Regions from separate parts of the Paraburkholderia sp. BR10923 genome, predicted to be linked through region 2. Evidence: predicted binding sites of a transcription regulator. Region 2 holds the regulator's gene; each other region holds the start of a gene.
What was found. Region 2 encodes FNR, which switches genes on or off when oxygen is low (the NO sensors DNR and NnrR bind a similar motif). Its sites were predicted from a motif close to TTGATNNNNATCAA; they were not measured.
Positions count from the first base shown of each region.

Region 1: a site for FNR is predicted at 3,384-3,397, ahead of AB3X94_RS22930 (basic amino acid/polyamine antiporter). Genes of this name have one in related genera too.
Region 3: a site for FNR is predicted at 1,948-1,961, ahead of AB3X94_RS26250 (universal stress protein). Genes of this name have one in related genera too.

Region 1 covers NZ_JBFPKO010000012.1:164,645-169,575, reverse strand. Annotated here, with positions in the region: gene AB3X94_RS22955 (patatin-like phospholipase family protein) at 1-8, opposite strand, end outside; gene AB3X94_RS22950 (GFA family protein) at 572-943, shown strand; gene AB3X94_RS22945 (hypothetical protein) at 940-1,062, shown strand; gene AB3X94_RS22940 (response regulator) at 1,070-1,810, shown strand; gene AB3X94_RS22935 (ATP-binding protein) at 1,807-3,150, shown strand; gene AB3X94_RS22930 (basic amino acid/polyamine antiporter) at 3,527-4,931, shown strand, end outside.
Region 2 covers NZ_JBFPKO010000023.1:98,285-103,215, reverse strand. Annotated here, with positions in the region: gene AB3X94_RS32200 (universal stress protein) at 1-143, shown strand, start outside; gene AB3X94_RS32195 (universal stress protein) at 167-670, shown strand; gene AB3X94_RS32190 (universal stress protein) at 714-1,175, opposite strand; gene AB3X94_RS32185 (response regulator) at 1,424-1,831, shown strand; gene fnr (fumarate/nitrate reduction transcriptional regulator Fnr) at 1,848-2,630, shown strand; gene AB3X94_RS32175 (PAS domain S-box protein) at 2,753-3,853, shown strand; gene AB3X94_RS32170 (universal stress protein) at 3,887-4,357, opposite strand; gene AB3X94_RS32165 (hypothetical protein) at 4,479-4,757, shown strand; gene AB3X94_RS32160 (zinc-dependent alcohol dehydrogenase family protein) at 4,752-4,931, opposite strand, start outside.
Region 3 covers NZ_JBFPKO010000016.1:76,885-81,815, reverse strand. Annotated here, with positions in the region: gene AB3X94_RS26265 (hypothetical protein) at 1-293, opposite strand, end outside; gene AB3X94_RS26260 (acyl-homoserine-lactone synthase) at 449-1,042, shown strand; gene AB3X94_RS26255 (FadR/GntR family transcriptional regulator) at 1,100-1,789, opposite strand; gene AB3X94_RS26250 (universal stress protein) at 2,072-2,539, shown strand; gene AB3X94_RS26245 (helix-turn-helix domain-containing protein) at 2,852-3,508, shown strand; gene AB3X94_RS26240 (SUMF1/EgtB/PvdO family nonheme iron enzyme) at 3,622-4,914, shown strand.

The sequences.
Region 1 (4,931 bases), on a different contig from region 2:
GCAGCCAAGACGACTCCCGTGATGAGGAGTGCTCCATTTCGAGCTGACGCCGCATGCGCGGCGGACGAATGAACTGCTGGCCAATGCTTTGAATTACCGAATGACGTGAGGCGTGTTTCAGAGGTGAGGCATCGCACTGCACCATAGGTATTGGAAGTGGCTAGTGATTAAAAGTCAAGCGTATTCGAGGCGCCGCGCGGCTGTGCCTGGCAATGCCGGCCAGTCAGGCGGGACAGAGAAACCCGGTTGGTCACGCCGAGGTCAAAAGCAGCGTGTAAGGAGCCCGGCTGGCGTACCACGCCGAGGCGCTCACATAATCATGGATAAGCGGAGTATCTTTGCAGGGGGAGCGCGACAATGCGGCGGCAATGAATCAACCCGCATTATCCGTTTTGCGCGTGCCGCTTAAATGCTAATTCGCGCGCGCTTTAACTTCGCTGTTTCGCCTTGCGCTAATTGCCACGGCTTATTGCAATGTAATGTATCGTCTCGGCGGCCGGATACATTACGACATAATTCGACTGATGAACCAGGCTATAAAAGCAGGCATCGTCAAATCACGGAGATCACCATGAGCGCCGGGTTGCTGCAAGGGTCCTGTCACTGCGGGGCCGTCAAGTTCGAAGTTCGCACCGAAATCGTTCCGGCCGGCCGCTGTAACTGCAGCCTGTGCCGCCGCAAGGGCGCGCTGATGACGCCGCCCTTTCCCGCGAGTCAACTGAAGATTCTGAGTGGCGAGGATTCGCTGACGCTGTACCAGTTCAACACGAAGGTCGCGAAACACTACTTCTGCAAGCATTGCGGCATCTATCCTTTTCATCAGACGCGCAGGGATCCGCTGCAATGGCGCGTCAACATCGGCTGCCTCGACGGGGTCGATCCTTATGTGCTCGAAGCCAGCGTGGCCGACGGCGCGAGTCTTTCCGTGCTGGAGGACGCATGAAACGCCTGTTTGCCATCGCCGTGTTCGTCGTGGGCGGCTTCGCGGCGGAACTCGCGCATCCGTTGCAGTGTTCACTGATCCAATCGAGCGGCGTGCAACTCAAACGCCGCGGCAGATAATCCGTCGATGGAAACCTCCGACCACGTACTGATCGTCGACGACGATCGCGGGATCCGCGAACTGCTCGCGGGATACCTCGAGAAAAACGGCGTGCGCGTCACGCTCGCGGCCAATGGCCGCCAGATGCGCGCCGCGCTCGAGAACGGCGCGCCCGACCTGATCGTGCTCGACCTGATGCTGCCCGGCGAAGACGGCCTCGTGCTGTGCCGCGAGCTGCGCGCGGGCAAGTTCCGCGCGGTGCCGATTCTGATGCTGACGGCGCGCAGCGAGGAAGCGGACCGGATCGTCGGACTCGAAATGGGCGCCGACGATTACCTGACCAAACCGTTCGCCGCACGCGAGCTGCTCGCGCGAATCCGCTCGGTGCTGCGCCGCGCGCGCATGCTGCCGCCCGGCATGGAGGTGACGGAGTCGGCGCCGATGCTGTGCTTCGGCGACTGGCGGCTCGACACGACCGCGCGCCATCTGCTCGACGCGGACGGCACCGAAGTGGCGTTGAGCGGCGCGGAGTACCGTCTGTTGCGCGTGTTTCTCGATCACCCGCAGCGCGTGCTCACGCGCGACCAGCTGCTGAACCTGACCCAGGGACGCCAGGCCGATCCGTTCGACCGCTCGATCGATCTGATGGTGAGCCGCCTGCGTCAGCGCCTGCGCGACGGCGCGCGCGAGCCGCGCTACATCAAGACGCTGCGCAGCGAGGGCTACGTGTTTTCGGCAGCGGTCACCGCGATCGGAGATCCGCAATGAGCGTATCTGTGTCACCGTCGTTGCTGCGCTGGCCGCATTGGCCGCGCACGCTGTTCGCGCGGCTCGCGGTGATTCTGTTCATCGGGCTCGCGCTCGCGCAGGCTTTGTCGTTCTGGCTCACGATGACCGAGCGCGACCAGACGATGACCAACATCATGATGGGCTACATCGAGCGCGAGGTGGCGAGCTCGGTCGCGCTGCTCGACCATCTGCCGCCCGACGAACGCGCCCAATGGCTGCCGCGGCTTGCGCGGCGCAGCTACGAGTTCGTGCTCGGCGAGGGCGTGGCCGGCGCACCGGTCGACGCAAGCCTGTCGGCGCGCGTCGCGCAATCGATCGGCGACGGCATCGGCACGCGATATCCGTTGACCGTCAACGCGGTGCCAGGCGATCGCGAGCGTCTGCAGGTGCACCTGAAACTGAGCGACGGCACGCCGCTCACCATCGACCTGCGACCGATGCCCGGCGCACCGTTGTCGCGCTGGCTGCCGCTCGTGCTGACGCTGCAATTGCTCGTGCTCGGCGCCTGCTGCTGGCTGGCGGTGCGGCTCGCGACGCGCCCGCTCAATCAGCTCGCAGTCGCGGCCGACACGCTCGGCCCCGACCTGAAGGCCGACCGTCTGCCCGAAGCCGGTCCGTCCGAAGTGGCGCGCGCCGCGCGCGCGTTCAACGCGATGCAGGATCGGATCGCCACGTACATGACCGAGCGCATGCAGATTCTCGCGGCGATTTCGCACGATCTGCAGACGCCGATCACGCGCATGCGTCTGCGCGTCGACACGATGGACGACGACAGCGAAGCCGCGAAGCTGCGCCAGGACCTGCAGGAAATGGAGGCGCTGGTAAAGGAAGGGGTCACGTATGCGCGCACGATGCACGGCACGACCGAAGTGCCGCGCCGCATCGATCCCGATGCACTGTTCGATAGCCTCGTCTGCGATTACGTGGACGCCGGTCAGCAAGTGTCGCTGCAGGGCCAGTTCGGCCAGTCGCTGAGATTGCGTCCACAGGCGTTGAAGCGCATCGTCGGCAATCTGGTCGATAACGCGCTGAGGTACGCCGGCGCCGCGCAGATCGAGATCGGCGCGTTGCACGATGGCGAGGCGACCGTGTCGGTGCTCGATCGCGGTCCCGGCATTCCGGCCGAGTCGCTGGAGACGGTGTTCGAGCCGTTCGTGCGACTCGAAGATTCGCGCAATCGTCAAACAGGCGGCACGGGGCTGGGGCTCGCGATCGCGCGGCAACTCGCGCTTTCGATGGACGCGACGCTCACGCTGCACAACCGCGTTGGCGGCGGCCTCGAAGCGCGGCTGACGTTGAGGAAGTTGCGCGAGTCATAGTTGGACCCAAAACCCGCCACTGCGAAATCGTCATCGGGTTTGGACCATTGATGACGTTCGCGCGTCATTCCGAGCTGTCGCTCAACTGCTTATCAGTAGTTCTGAGCGACCACATTTTCAGCTCGCTTCAGCGATTCCCATCATTCGAGAAAACCGCGTTGGTGATGCGACACGTCGCATTATTGTTAAATCATCGATATTGAATGCGACTTATCGATGCGAGCGGCGATAAATTGACAAACGTCAGCGGACAGACCATTCTTTTCGTGTGGTGGTTGCAGAGTAACGCGGCTGATCAACAGCAAGATTGGCCGAGAGACACGTTTCGTTCGAATCTGATTACAGATCCTGGTTGGGTCACTAAAAAGGAATCCGAATGGCGTCCACTCCACAAAAGCTTTCAAAAGTGCAGCTCACCGGGATGGTCGTTGGCGGCATGGTCGGAGCCGGGATATTTTCCCTACCGCGTACCTTCGCCGACGCCACCGGTCCGCTGGGCGCCCTGATCGCATGGCTGATTGCGGGCACGGGCATGTATATGCTGGCGCGCGTGTTTCAGACGCTGGCGGAAAGAAAGCCAGAACTGGACGCCGGCGTGTTCGCGTATGCGAGAGCGGGTTTTGGCGACTATCCGGGCTTTCTTTCCGCATTTGGCTACTGGATCAGCAGTTGTATCGGCAATGTTTCTTACTGGGTGCTGATCAAGTCGACACTCGGCGCATTTTTTCCGGTGTTCGGCGAGGGTAATACGGTCGTCGCGATCGTCGTTGCTTCGATCGGCATCTGGCTATTTCATTACATGATCCTGAAAGGCGTGCAGCAGGCGGCCTTCATCAACAGTATTGTTACGGTCGCCAAGATCATTCCGATTCTGGTGTTCATTCTGATCCTGTTGTTCGGCTTTCGGATGGACCTGTTCCAGGCCAACCTCTACGGCGGCGGTCTCGAAGGCAATATCTTCGAGCAGGTGCGGGCCACGATGCTGGTCACCGTGTTCGTATTTATCGGCATCGAAGGGGCGAGCGTTTATTCCCGTTATGCAAAGAAGCGCTCCGACGTCGGGCAATCGACGATATTCGGCTTCGTCGTCGTCACCTCGCTGATGGTGCTCGTGACGATGCTGCCTTATGCGGTGCTCGAGCGCGTGGACATTGCGGCGATGCGGCAGCCGTCGATGTCTGCGGTGCTCGAAGCGGTGGTCGGTCACTGGGGAGCCGTTTTCGTCAGCATAGGTCTGCTGATTTCGGTGCTCGGCGCTTATCTGGCCTGGTCGTTGATCTGCGCCGAAGTGTTGTTCTCGGCGGCGAGGACCGAAGACATGCCTGCGATCTTCGGCAAGGAAAACGTCAACAAGACGCCGGCTAATGCATTGTGGCTGACCAACATCGTGGTGCAGTTGCTCGTCATCAGCACGTACTTCTCGCGCGATGCATTCGCGCTGATGTTGAATCTGACGAGCGCGATGTCGTTGATTCCGTACCTGCTCGTCGCGGTGTTCGGATGCATGAACGCGAATCGCGGCGACGGTTACGACCTTCGCGCCGACGAGCGCCGGCGCGACCTGATCATGGCCGCGATCGCCGTGATCTATACCGCATTCATGATCTTCGCGGGCGGCCTGAAATTCATTCTGCTTGCCGCGGTGCTGTACGCGCCCGGCACAGCACTTTATTTTTGGGCGCGACGAGAGCAGAGCAAGAACGTTTTCATCATTTCCGATTGGTTCATCTTTACCGTCATCGTCATTGGCGCAATCATCGGCATCTACGCCCTCGTAACCG
Region 2 (4,931 bases):
TGCTGTCGCAGGCGGCCGACCTCGGCTGCGACCTGATCGTGATGGGCGCCTACGCGCATTCGCGTCTGCACGAAGTCGTGCTGGGCGGCGCGACGCGCACGATGCTCGAATCGATGAGCGTGCCGGTGCTGTTGTCGCACTGAAGTGCGCGCTTAAGGAGCCCGCCATGTTTCACCGCCTACTCGTCGCGCTCGACGGCAGCGCCACGGCCTCGCGCGCGTTCGACGCCGCGCTGACCCTCGCCGCCGAATCTGGCGCCGAGCTGATGCCGCTGTACGTGATCGACGTACCCATCATCGCTTACGACGCGCCCGGCTTCGACCCTTCCACGATCGAGGACGCGTTCATCGAGGAAGGCAAGCGGATCGCGGCCGACGCGCAGAGCCGGATGAGCGCACGCGGGGTCAAGGGCACGGCCCGCACCGTCGAAGCCGCGACCACCGGCGAAGACGTCGCGCATCGCATCGTCGAGACGGCGCGCGAATGGCACGCCGATGCCATCGTGATGGGCACGCACGGCCGCCGCGGGTTTCAACGGCTGATGCTCGGCAGCGTCGCCGAGCGCGTGCTGCGCCGCGCCTGTTGCCCGGTGCTGATGATTCCCGCGCAGGCGAGCGGCGCGACGCGCGTCCAGCCAGCCCCGGACAGCGCCGACAGCGGACCCGCCTGAGCGAACTCGCCTGAGCCGCTAGAAACTGGCTCTGGGCGGCGCTTCAGGGCCGAGGGTGGGCTTGTTCGTCATGCCGCACGATCAGCACCGGTATGTCGGTCGACCGCACCAGCGACTCCGCGACGCTGCCGAGCAGAAAGCGCTGCACGCCACGGCGGCCATGCGTGCCCATCACGATCAGATCGGCCTGGATTTCGTCGGCGACGCGCGCGAGCACCGCCGACACGTTTTCGGCGTAAGCGTCGATCACCCGCACGCCGCCCGGCACCTGCGCCTCGCGCAACAGCTCGCGCGGGCCATCGAGCGCGCGGCTGGCGAAATCTTGCGCCGCGCCCGCCGGTTCCGGCTCGAAAGCCACGTCGGCATTGTCCGACCACTTGCCGTGCCCCACCACGCAGCAGGCTTCGAGCGTGGCGCCCGTCAGCTTCGCGAGCTTCAGCGCCTCGGCGAAGGCGCGCTGCGCGCTGGGACTGTCGTCGAGTGCAACCAGAATTCGTGCATACATGTCGGACTCCCTCTGAAAGCGCTGGCATGACCCGAAGTGGTGCCCTCGCGCGTTTGCACCGACAGTGTGAAGCGCGCCCCGCCACGCGGCTTGACGCAGGTCAACGGGCCGCCGCTCGGCGCCGCCGCTGCTGGACGACATCGCCAGCAACCCACTAGGAATAATCCTACAACCACTACCTGAACTCCTAGCACCGCTTAAAGCGCTGCCGATATGTTTCCAAGATTAGGTCGCCAATACTGGTTGGTATGGACACCGCCCCATCAGCCACCTTATCGAGAGTCTTCCTCGTCGACGATGCGGTCGAGGTCCGGCGCCGGCTTGCTTGCCTGATCGCGCTGATTCCCGGCATCGAAATCGCCGGCGAGTCGGCGGGCGTCGAGCACGCGTTCGACGACATCGTCGCGAGTCGCGCCGATGTCGCGGTGCTGGACCCGTGCTTCTCGGGCAAGACCGACCTCCTGCTGCTCGCTGCGCTAGCGCGGGTGCGGCCGTCCATCGTCAGCATCGTGCTGACCAATCATGACGCGACGGCGTTTCGCCGCGCGTGCGAAGCGGCGGGCGCCGACTTCTTCTTCGACAAGACCTCGGAGTTCGAGCTCGCCTGCCGCGCCATCGAAGCGATTGCCTATGCGCGTCGTGCGCACCGGGTCTGACCGCGAGGAGCCGATCATGCAAGTTGCCGCAGTCCGTGAACCCCGCCACGACGCGCCTCGCACCTCGCACGTCGTACCGATCCACGTCGCGCCCAGCACCGCGGCGGCACGCCATGCCGTCACGGGCTGCTCCACCTGCGCGATGCGCGCGATCTGCATGCCGCCCGAGCTGACACCGGACGAACTGAGCCGGCTCGATGCGTTGATCTGCGCGACGCGCTCGATCAAACGCGGCGACGCGCTGTATCGCGCGGGCGACGAGTTTCAAAGCATCTACGCGATACGCGCCGGCTCATTCAAAACCGTGGTCATGCATCGCGACGGTCGCGAGCACGTGACTGGCTTCCAGATTGCCGGCGACTCGCTTGGCCTCGACGGCATCGGCGAGGGCAAGCAGAATTGCGATGCGATTGCGCTCGAAGATAGCGTCGTGTGCATCATTCCGTTCGCGCAGCTCGAGGCGATCTGTCGCGAGATCAAACCGATGCAGCATCACATCTATCAGATGATGAGCGGCGAGATCGTGCGCGAATCGAGCCAGATGATGCTGCTCGGCACGATGACCGCCGAGCAGCGCGTCGCGACGTTTTTGCTGAATCTGTCGAAGCGCTTCAAGGCGCGCGGCTTTTCCGCGGCGGAGTTTCATCTGCGCATGACGCGCGAGGAAATCGGCTGCTTTCTGGGCATGAAGCTCGAAACGGTGAGCCGGATGTTCTCGAAGTTCCAGCGCGAGCACCTCGTCAAGGCGAACGGCAAAACGATCCGCATCGAAGATCCGGAACGACTGGCTCGGGTTTGAGCACCGGCGCGACGCTCGCCCCACGTTCGTTCGCGGGACATGCTGGGTGGAACAGGCGCTCCTGAACTGATATAACTCAGTGCGTTGCGGTACGCGACCTTGCGTGGCCGCCTGGAGGAGCGATGGGTCTATCGAGCGGCGAGTCTTCCTGCTTCACCAGTGCTGCGTCCGGGTCGGACGTGTCCGTCGAGGATCGCTATTTCATGTTGGTCGAGGCGGTGCAGGACTACGCTATCTTCATGCTGGACCCCGCCGGCCGCGTCACCAGCTGGAATCCCGGCGCACAGCGCATCAAGGGCTACACGCCCGAAGAAATCATCGGCCAGCATTTCTCGAAGTTCTATACCCCGGAAGACATCGCGGCCGGCAAGCCCGCGCGCGAACTGGAAACCGCCGCAGCCGTAGGCCGCGCCGAGGACGAAGGATGGCGTGTGCGTCGCGACGGCTCGCGTTTCTGGGCTAATGCGGTCGTTTCCGCCGTGCACGATGCGTCGGGCGCGCTGCTCGGCTTCGCCAAGGTCACGCGCGATCTGACCGAGCGCATGCGTCTCGCGGAACTCGAACGCGCGAGCCAGGTATCCACGCACGCGCACATCGCCCGTGAAAACGAGCAGAAACGGATTGCGCGCGAACTGCACGACGATCTCGGCCAACGGCTGACGGCGCTAAAAATGAGCGTCGCGCTGCTCGAAGCGAAGCTGAACAAGCAAGCCGACACTGAGCCGCTTGCGGCGCAAACGCGTGAGCTGCAACAGCAGATCGACTGGATGGCCGCTTCGCTGCGGCGCATCGCCGCCGATCTGCGCCCCCCGCTGCTCGACGACCTCGGACTGGCCGCCGCGCTCGACTGGCTGGCCGAAGACTTCACGAAACGCTACAACGTGCGCTCCAGCGTGCATCTCGAACCCGCCGAGCCGGTATGCGGCGAATTCGCGGCGACGGCGCTGTTTCGCATCGTTCAGGAGGCGTTGACGAACGTCGCGCGGCACGCCAAGGCGAGGCGCGTACGCATCGACATGACCTGCGCGGGCCCGATCGTATCGCTCGATATCGACGATGACGGCGTTGGTGTCGGGCTGGATCATGCGCAGGGAACAACTTCATTCGGGCTGCTTGGCATTCGCGAACGAGTGCGGCAGTTGCGCGGCAACGTGTCGTTCATCAGCTCGCCGGGCCATGGTTTCAGGATCTCGATCCAGATACCAGCCGACGCGCTCGTGTAGTGCTCCCACGCCGCCGCGCCCCGCTACCGCGGATTACTCCTCGGGCGCTTCCTCGCTCATCTGCTCGCGCATCAGCAACACCGGACAGGTCGAGAAACGCAGCACCCGCTCCGCCACGCTGCCGATCACGAGGCGCCGCAAGCCGCGTCGCCCATGCGTGCCCAGCACGAGCAGATCGGCGTGGACCTGCTCGCCGTGGCGCAGCACGATCGTGGCGACATCGTCGGACAGGCTCTCCGACTCGACCATCGCGGGCCGGCAGCGCACATCGGCGGCGGCGCAGGCCTGCTCGGCCTCCTCGAGCACCGAGTGGCCGTCCTGGCGCAATGCTTCGACTAGCGCGAGCGGGTCGTAATAGCCGGCATAGGAAAAGATCGGCGTCTTGTCGACTACATAAACCGGATGCACGACGGCCTTCGTCAACGCGGCGAGAGTCACCGCTTCTTTCAGCGCGCGTTTCGAGAAGCTACTGCCGTCCAGCGCGACGAGGATATGTTGGTACATGCCGATTCTCCACTGAGGTTGGATTTGTCAACGTGCGTGGCGCGCCCCTGCTACAGATAAAAGGGCCCGCCCGCACTGCCCGGATGCGGCGTGCCGCGCGTATGCCGCGGCGGTGAGCCGCGTGCTGGTCGCGGTCGACGAGACGAAAGCGCGCATCCGCGGCGACGAACTGCCGGGCGACATGCGTGGCGAGCGCGAGTCCGGTGCCGCCCGCGGACGCGATCATCACGCGGTGGAAGGTGTTGCGCTCGGCAGCAGTGTTCATCGGCTTTCCTCGGATCGTCGCGTCGCGCCTCGGACCGAGACGGGGCGCCCAACGGTGCGCGCTTACATAATGAACGCCGGCGCAGCGGGCGGCTTGATCTGCATCAAGCGACCATGGCTCGCGAACAAATCATGAGCGGACCGCGAGCACGGCCGCGCCGGTCAGCTTGCCGTGGCGCAGATCGTCGAGCGCGCGGTTCGCGTCGCGCAACGGGTAGGTGGTCGTCTCGATCGCGAGCCGGGTCTCCGCGGCGCTGCGCATGAACGCAAGCCCATCGTCGCGGGTCAGATTGGCGACCGATACGACGCG
Region 3 (4,931 bases), on a different contig from region 2:
GCCGCGTCGCGGCTGTACATCACGCGCTCGGCGCGACCAAGATCGGCGTCCGACACGGTTTTCATGAAGTAAAGGCCAAGCAGGATCGACACCGGCGCCGGGATCTCCGCACCCGACTCGAAGCGGCTCCCGCGCGACTGCGTGACGCCGAAGCGAGCCCAGAAACGACGCTGGCTCTCTTTTTTCTTCTTCCGGTAGGCAATGATCAGAACACGATCCACTGCCGAAGAGACCTCCGAGGGACGCGCCTGGAGGTGGGTTTGCGGTTGCCAGTGATTGTCGAGGAGTTCCATTTTGGACCCTTGTAGGTTGGGGGCGGATACGTGTGTGAATTTTGCGATACCCGATAAGCATCCACACCTATCCAGGTAGGTAGGTGGCGCAAAGATTCAGAATGCATAAGTTTTCCTGCGTATCTGGCAGTACCCGACACGCACAGGAGAACGTCATGCAAACCACGATCCGTATTGGACTCCGGCAGGAATTCGACAACGAACTGATCAACGAGATGTACCGGCTGCGCGCCCGGGTCTTTCACGGCCGGCTCGGCTGGGAAATTCCGACCATCGCGGGAATGGAGATAGACGGCTACGACGCGCTCGGGCCGTACTACATGCTGATTCAGGGCGAAGACGAACGGTTGCGCGGCTGTTGGCGACTGATGCCGACCGAAGGTCCGAACATGCTGAAAGACACCTTCCCGCAACTGCTGCATGGCGCGGCCGCGCCGGTCGGCCGACATATCTGGGAACTCAGCCGCTGGGCGATCGAAACCAACGGGGAGGAACAGTCTTTTGGTTTCACGGATATGACAATTCGCGCAATTCAGGAAGTGATGCGCTTCGCACAGCGCATGGGCATCACGCATTACGTCACGGTGACTACCACGCCGATCGAGCGCATGCTGCGCCGTGCCGGGCTCGATATCAGCCGGCTCGGGCCGCCGCTGCAGATCGGCGTCGAACGGGCCGTTGCGCTCGACGTCGCGGTAAGCGCGAAAACGCTGACCTCGCTATTCGGGCCGGTCGCCGACGCGGCTTGAGCCGCGCCGGAGCGTGGCCGCACCGAACTCACGACACCTTCACCCGCGCGCGCGGACTCAGGAACCGAACATCCGTTCCAGCGCGTTCTCGAGATGCGCGCGCATCGCGGCGCCCGCGGCCGCCGAGTCCTTGCGGCGGATCGCGTCGAGCACCGCCATGTGCTCGGCCTGCACCACCCGCTGCCGCTCCACCGTTTTGACCAGCGACAGATTGCGCGACAGGTTCATGCTGAACAGGATCTGTTCCTCGATGAACGACATCACCGTGATGAAAAACGGATTCTTCGACGCCCGCGCGACCGCCTGGTGGAACAGGAAGTCGTCCTTCGCGCCGATGCCCTGCGCCTCGATGATGCGCTCGAGCTCGTCCCACGCATGCTGGATCGCGGCGATGTCCTGGGCGTCGGCCTTCAGCGCTGCCTGCGCGGCCGCGCCCGCCTCGGTCACGATGCGAAACTCATAGCAGCGGCGGATATCGGACAGCGTTTCGAGCGGCGCGAAGCGGCGCACGTCCGGGTCGGGGCGCCGCGCGACGGTCGTTCCAGAGCCGTGCCGCGTCGAGATGATGCCGTCGGCCCGCAATCGCGCGAGCGCTTCGCGCACGGTCGGCCGGGACGTGGCGAAACGCTCCGCCAGCGCATGCTCGGTCGGCAACCGTTCGCCTTCCTTGTACTCGCCTTCGAGGATGCGGTTGAGAATGTCGCCGTAGATCTGGTCGGGTAAGCCCTTGGTTTTTCGATCGTTCATCAGCGGACTGGCCAGCTTGTCTGAATATGGCCTGATTGTAAGGCCAACCTTGTTCCAGCTTCAGCAAACTTATGCGGTTTGTAAGCATGCAAGGCCACTCGCGCGCGCCGCCGCGCCCGCCATTTCGTCCGCGCCCGGTCTGAATATTTGGCAAATGTTTGATTTACATCCTGGTCGAGTGCATCTTTTCCGGCAATCATCTAAGCTCCATTGGTATAAAAGATCAATAAAACCCCGCCGCGGCTAGCAATGTGGCAGACGCTTTTTTGACGTGGAGCCGATATGTACAAACGCATCCTTGTAGCGGTCGACGGCAGCAATACCTCGCGCCGTGCGTTCGAAGCGGCGCTCGAACTCGCCAAGTCGAATGGCGCTGTGCTGCGGCCGTTTTATGTCGTCGAAAATACGCCGATGTACTTCGAGGCGCCCGGCTACGACCCGTCGATCCTGCGCAACCGGCTGATCGAGGAAGGCCAGGAGCTGCGTGCGGAGTTTTCGAAAGTGATGGCCGAGCAAGGTGTGAAAGGCGACCCGGGGGTTTCCGAGGCTTCGTCGCTCGGCGATGTCGCCGAGATCGTGCTGCACGCCGCCGCCGAATTCAACGCAGACCTGCTCGTGATGGGCACGCACGGCCGGCGTGGCTTCCAGCGGCTGATTCTCGGCAGCGTCGCCGAACGCTGCGTGCGCCAGGCCACGCTGCCGGTTCTGCTGGTACCGTCCGCCGCGGGCGCCGACAAGCAACCCGTCTGACACGGTCATCATGCGCAAGACGGTGAGCCACGACGACATAAGCCGCGGCGGCTCGCCTTCCCACCTTCGTCGGGGCAGCACCGTCGCCAGGAAAGCGAGGCAGCGAACGCGTCACTTTGCCACCCGTTGAGGGTCATAACGGGTGGGACAATTTCACCACTACCAATAATCAATTGCGCGCAGAACATGCTGAATCCTACCGCTGTGCCCCGTTCCTCGACCCGCTCCGCCGGCTCTGCCGCGAGCGGCAGCCGCGAGTCCATGGCGGGACGCGCCACCGCACGCACCGCCGCGCGCTGCTCCAGTTGTTCGATGCGTCAGATCTGCATGCCGCAGGGGCTGTCGGCGGAGGAGCTGCCGAAGCTCGAAACGCTGATCTGCTCGGCGCGCTCGGTGCCGCGCGGCGAAGCGCTGTATCGCAGCGGCGACCGCTTTGACAGCATCTACGCGCTGCGTTCCGGCTCGATGAAGACCGTGATGGTCCACCGCGACGGCCGCGAGCAGGTCACCGGCCTGCGTCTTGCGGGCGAGCCGCTCGGGCTCGACGGCATCAGCGCGGACCTCCATGCGTGCAGCGCCGTCGCGCTGGAAGACAGCACGGTGTGCATCGTTCCATACAGTGCGCTGAAGCAGCTATGCCGCGAAATCGGTTCGATCCAGGAGCGCATGCACAAGCTGCTGGGTGCGCAGATCGTCAGCGAGGCCGCGCAGATGATGGTGCTCGGCTCGCTGTCCGCCGACGAACGCGTCGCCGCCTTCCTGCTGGACGTGTCGCAGCGCAATGCGCAGCGCGGCTACTCGTGGTCGGAATTCAACCTGCGCATGACGCGCGAGGACATGGGCAGCTACCTCGGCATGACGCTCGAAACGGTCAGCCGCACGCTGTCAAGATTTCAAAAGCGTGGCCTGATCGACACGCGGGGCAAGCATATTCACATCGTCGATCTCGAAGGCTTGCGGCAGGTCTGAGCGGCTGGCCGGGGCTGAACGGTCGCGCGGTTCGTCTTGGCACGCCGTCTGCAAGGGGGTAAAGTTTTCAGACCGCCCCCACGGCGACCGTGTTGCATGGAGACCCGGCCCCAATGAATCGCGACCCTGCCCCGCATCATCCGCTCGTGCAGCGCCTGCACGACGCGCGTCAAGTCACTGATGACCTGTTTGCAATCGTCAAACCCGACTACCTCTATGAACGGCCGATCCGCGAGCGTCACCGGGTCGTGTTCTATATCGGCCATCTCGAAGCGTTCGATCGCAATCTGTTCGACCAGCGTCTGTTCGATCTGCCGGCTTTCGCACCGGAACTCGACCAGCTGTTCGCATTCGGCATCGATCCGGTAGACGGCGGCTTTCCCACCGATCAGCCCAGCGATTGGCCGTCGCTCGACGCCGTGGGCGAGTATGCGATGCGCGCGCGCCGCCAGATCGACGCCGCGCTCGACGAACTCGGCAACCCGGTGGGCGATGAAGCGGCCGTGCAGTTGCTGAACGTCGCGATCGAGCATCGGTTGATGCACGCGGAAACGCTCGCGTACATGCTCCATCAGTTGCCGCTCGCGCAGAAAAACACCGCATTGCGCGAACCGGTGGTGACGCGCACGGAGCGGCGCGACGGGTTATCGTCGATGGTCCGCGTGCCCGCCGGCACGACCGTGCTCGGCATGCCGCGCGAGGCCGGCCGTTTCGGCTGGGACAATGAATTCGGCGAGATGGGCGTGGAGGTGCCCGCGTTCGAGATCGATCGATACATGGTCACGAACGGTGCGTTCCTCGAGTTCCTCGAAGACGGCGGTTATCGCGAGCCGAAGTGGTGGTCGCCGAAAGACTGGGCGTGGAAGGAAGCGGAGTGCATCGAGCATCCGGCCGGCTGGTCGCAACGCACGTCGGAAGACGGCCGCACCGCATGGACGCTGCGCACGATGTTCGACGACGTGCCGTTGCCGCTCGACTGGCCCGTCTACGTGAGCCACGCCGAAGCGAGCGCCTACGCGCGCTGGGCCGGCAAAGCCCTGCCGACGGAGGCGCAATGGCAACGCGCGGCGCACGGCGCGCCGCACGCGGCATCGGGGAATTTCGATTTCCGCAGCTGGGACCCACTGCCCGTCGATGCGCATCCGGACAACGTCAGCACGTTCGGTGCGGAAGGTCAGTTCGGCAACGGTTGGGAATGGACCTCGACGCTATTCGCAGCGCTGCCGGGGTTCGAAGCGTTTCCGTTCTATCCCGGCTATTCGGCCAACTTCTTCGATGGACAGCATTACGTGCTGAAGGGCGGCTCGGCGCGTACGGCGCTGTGCATGCTGCGGCCGGAATTTCGCAACTGGTTTCAGCCGCACTATCAGTATGTGTATGCGGGGTTTCGGTGTGTGCGGGGGTGATCGATAAAGCGATAGCT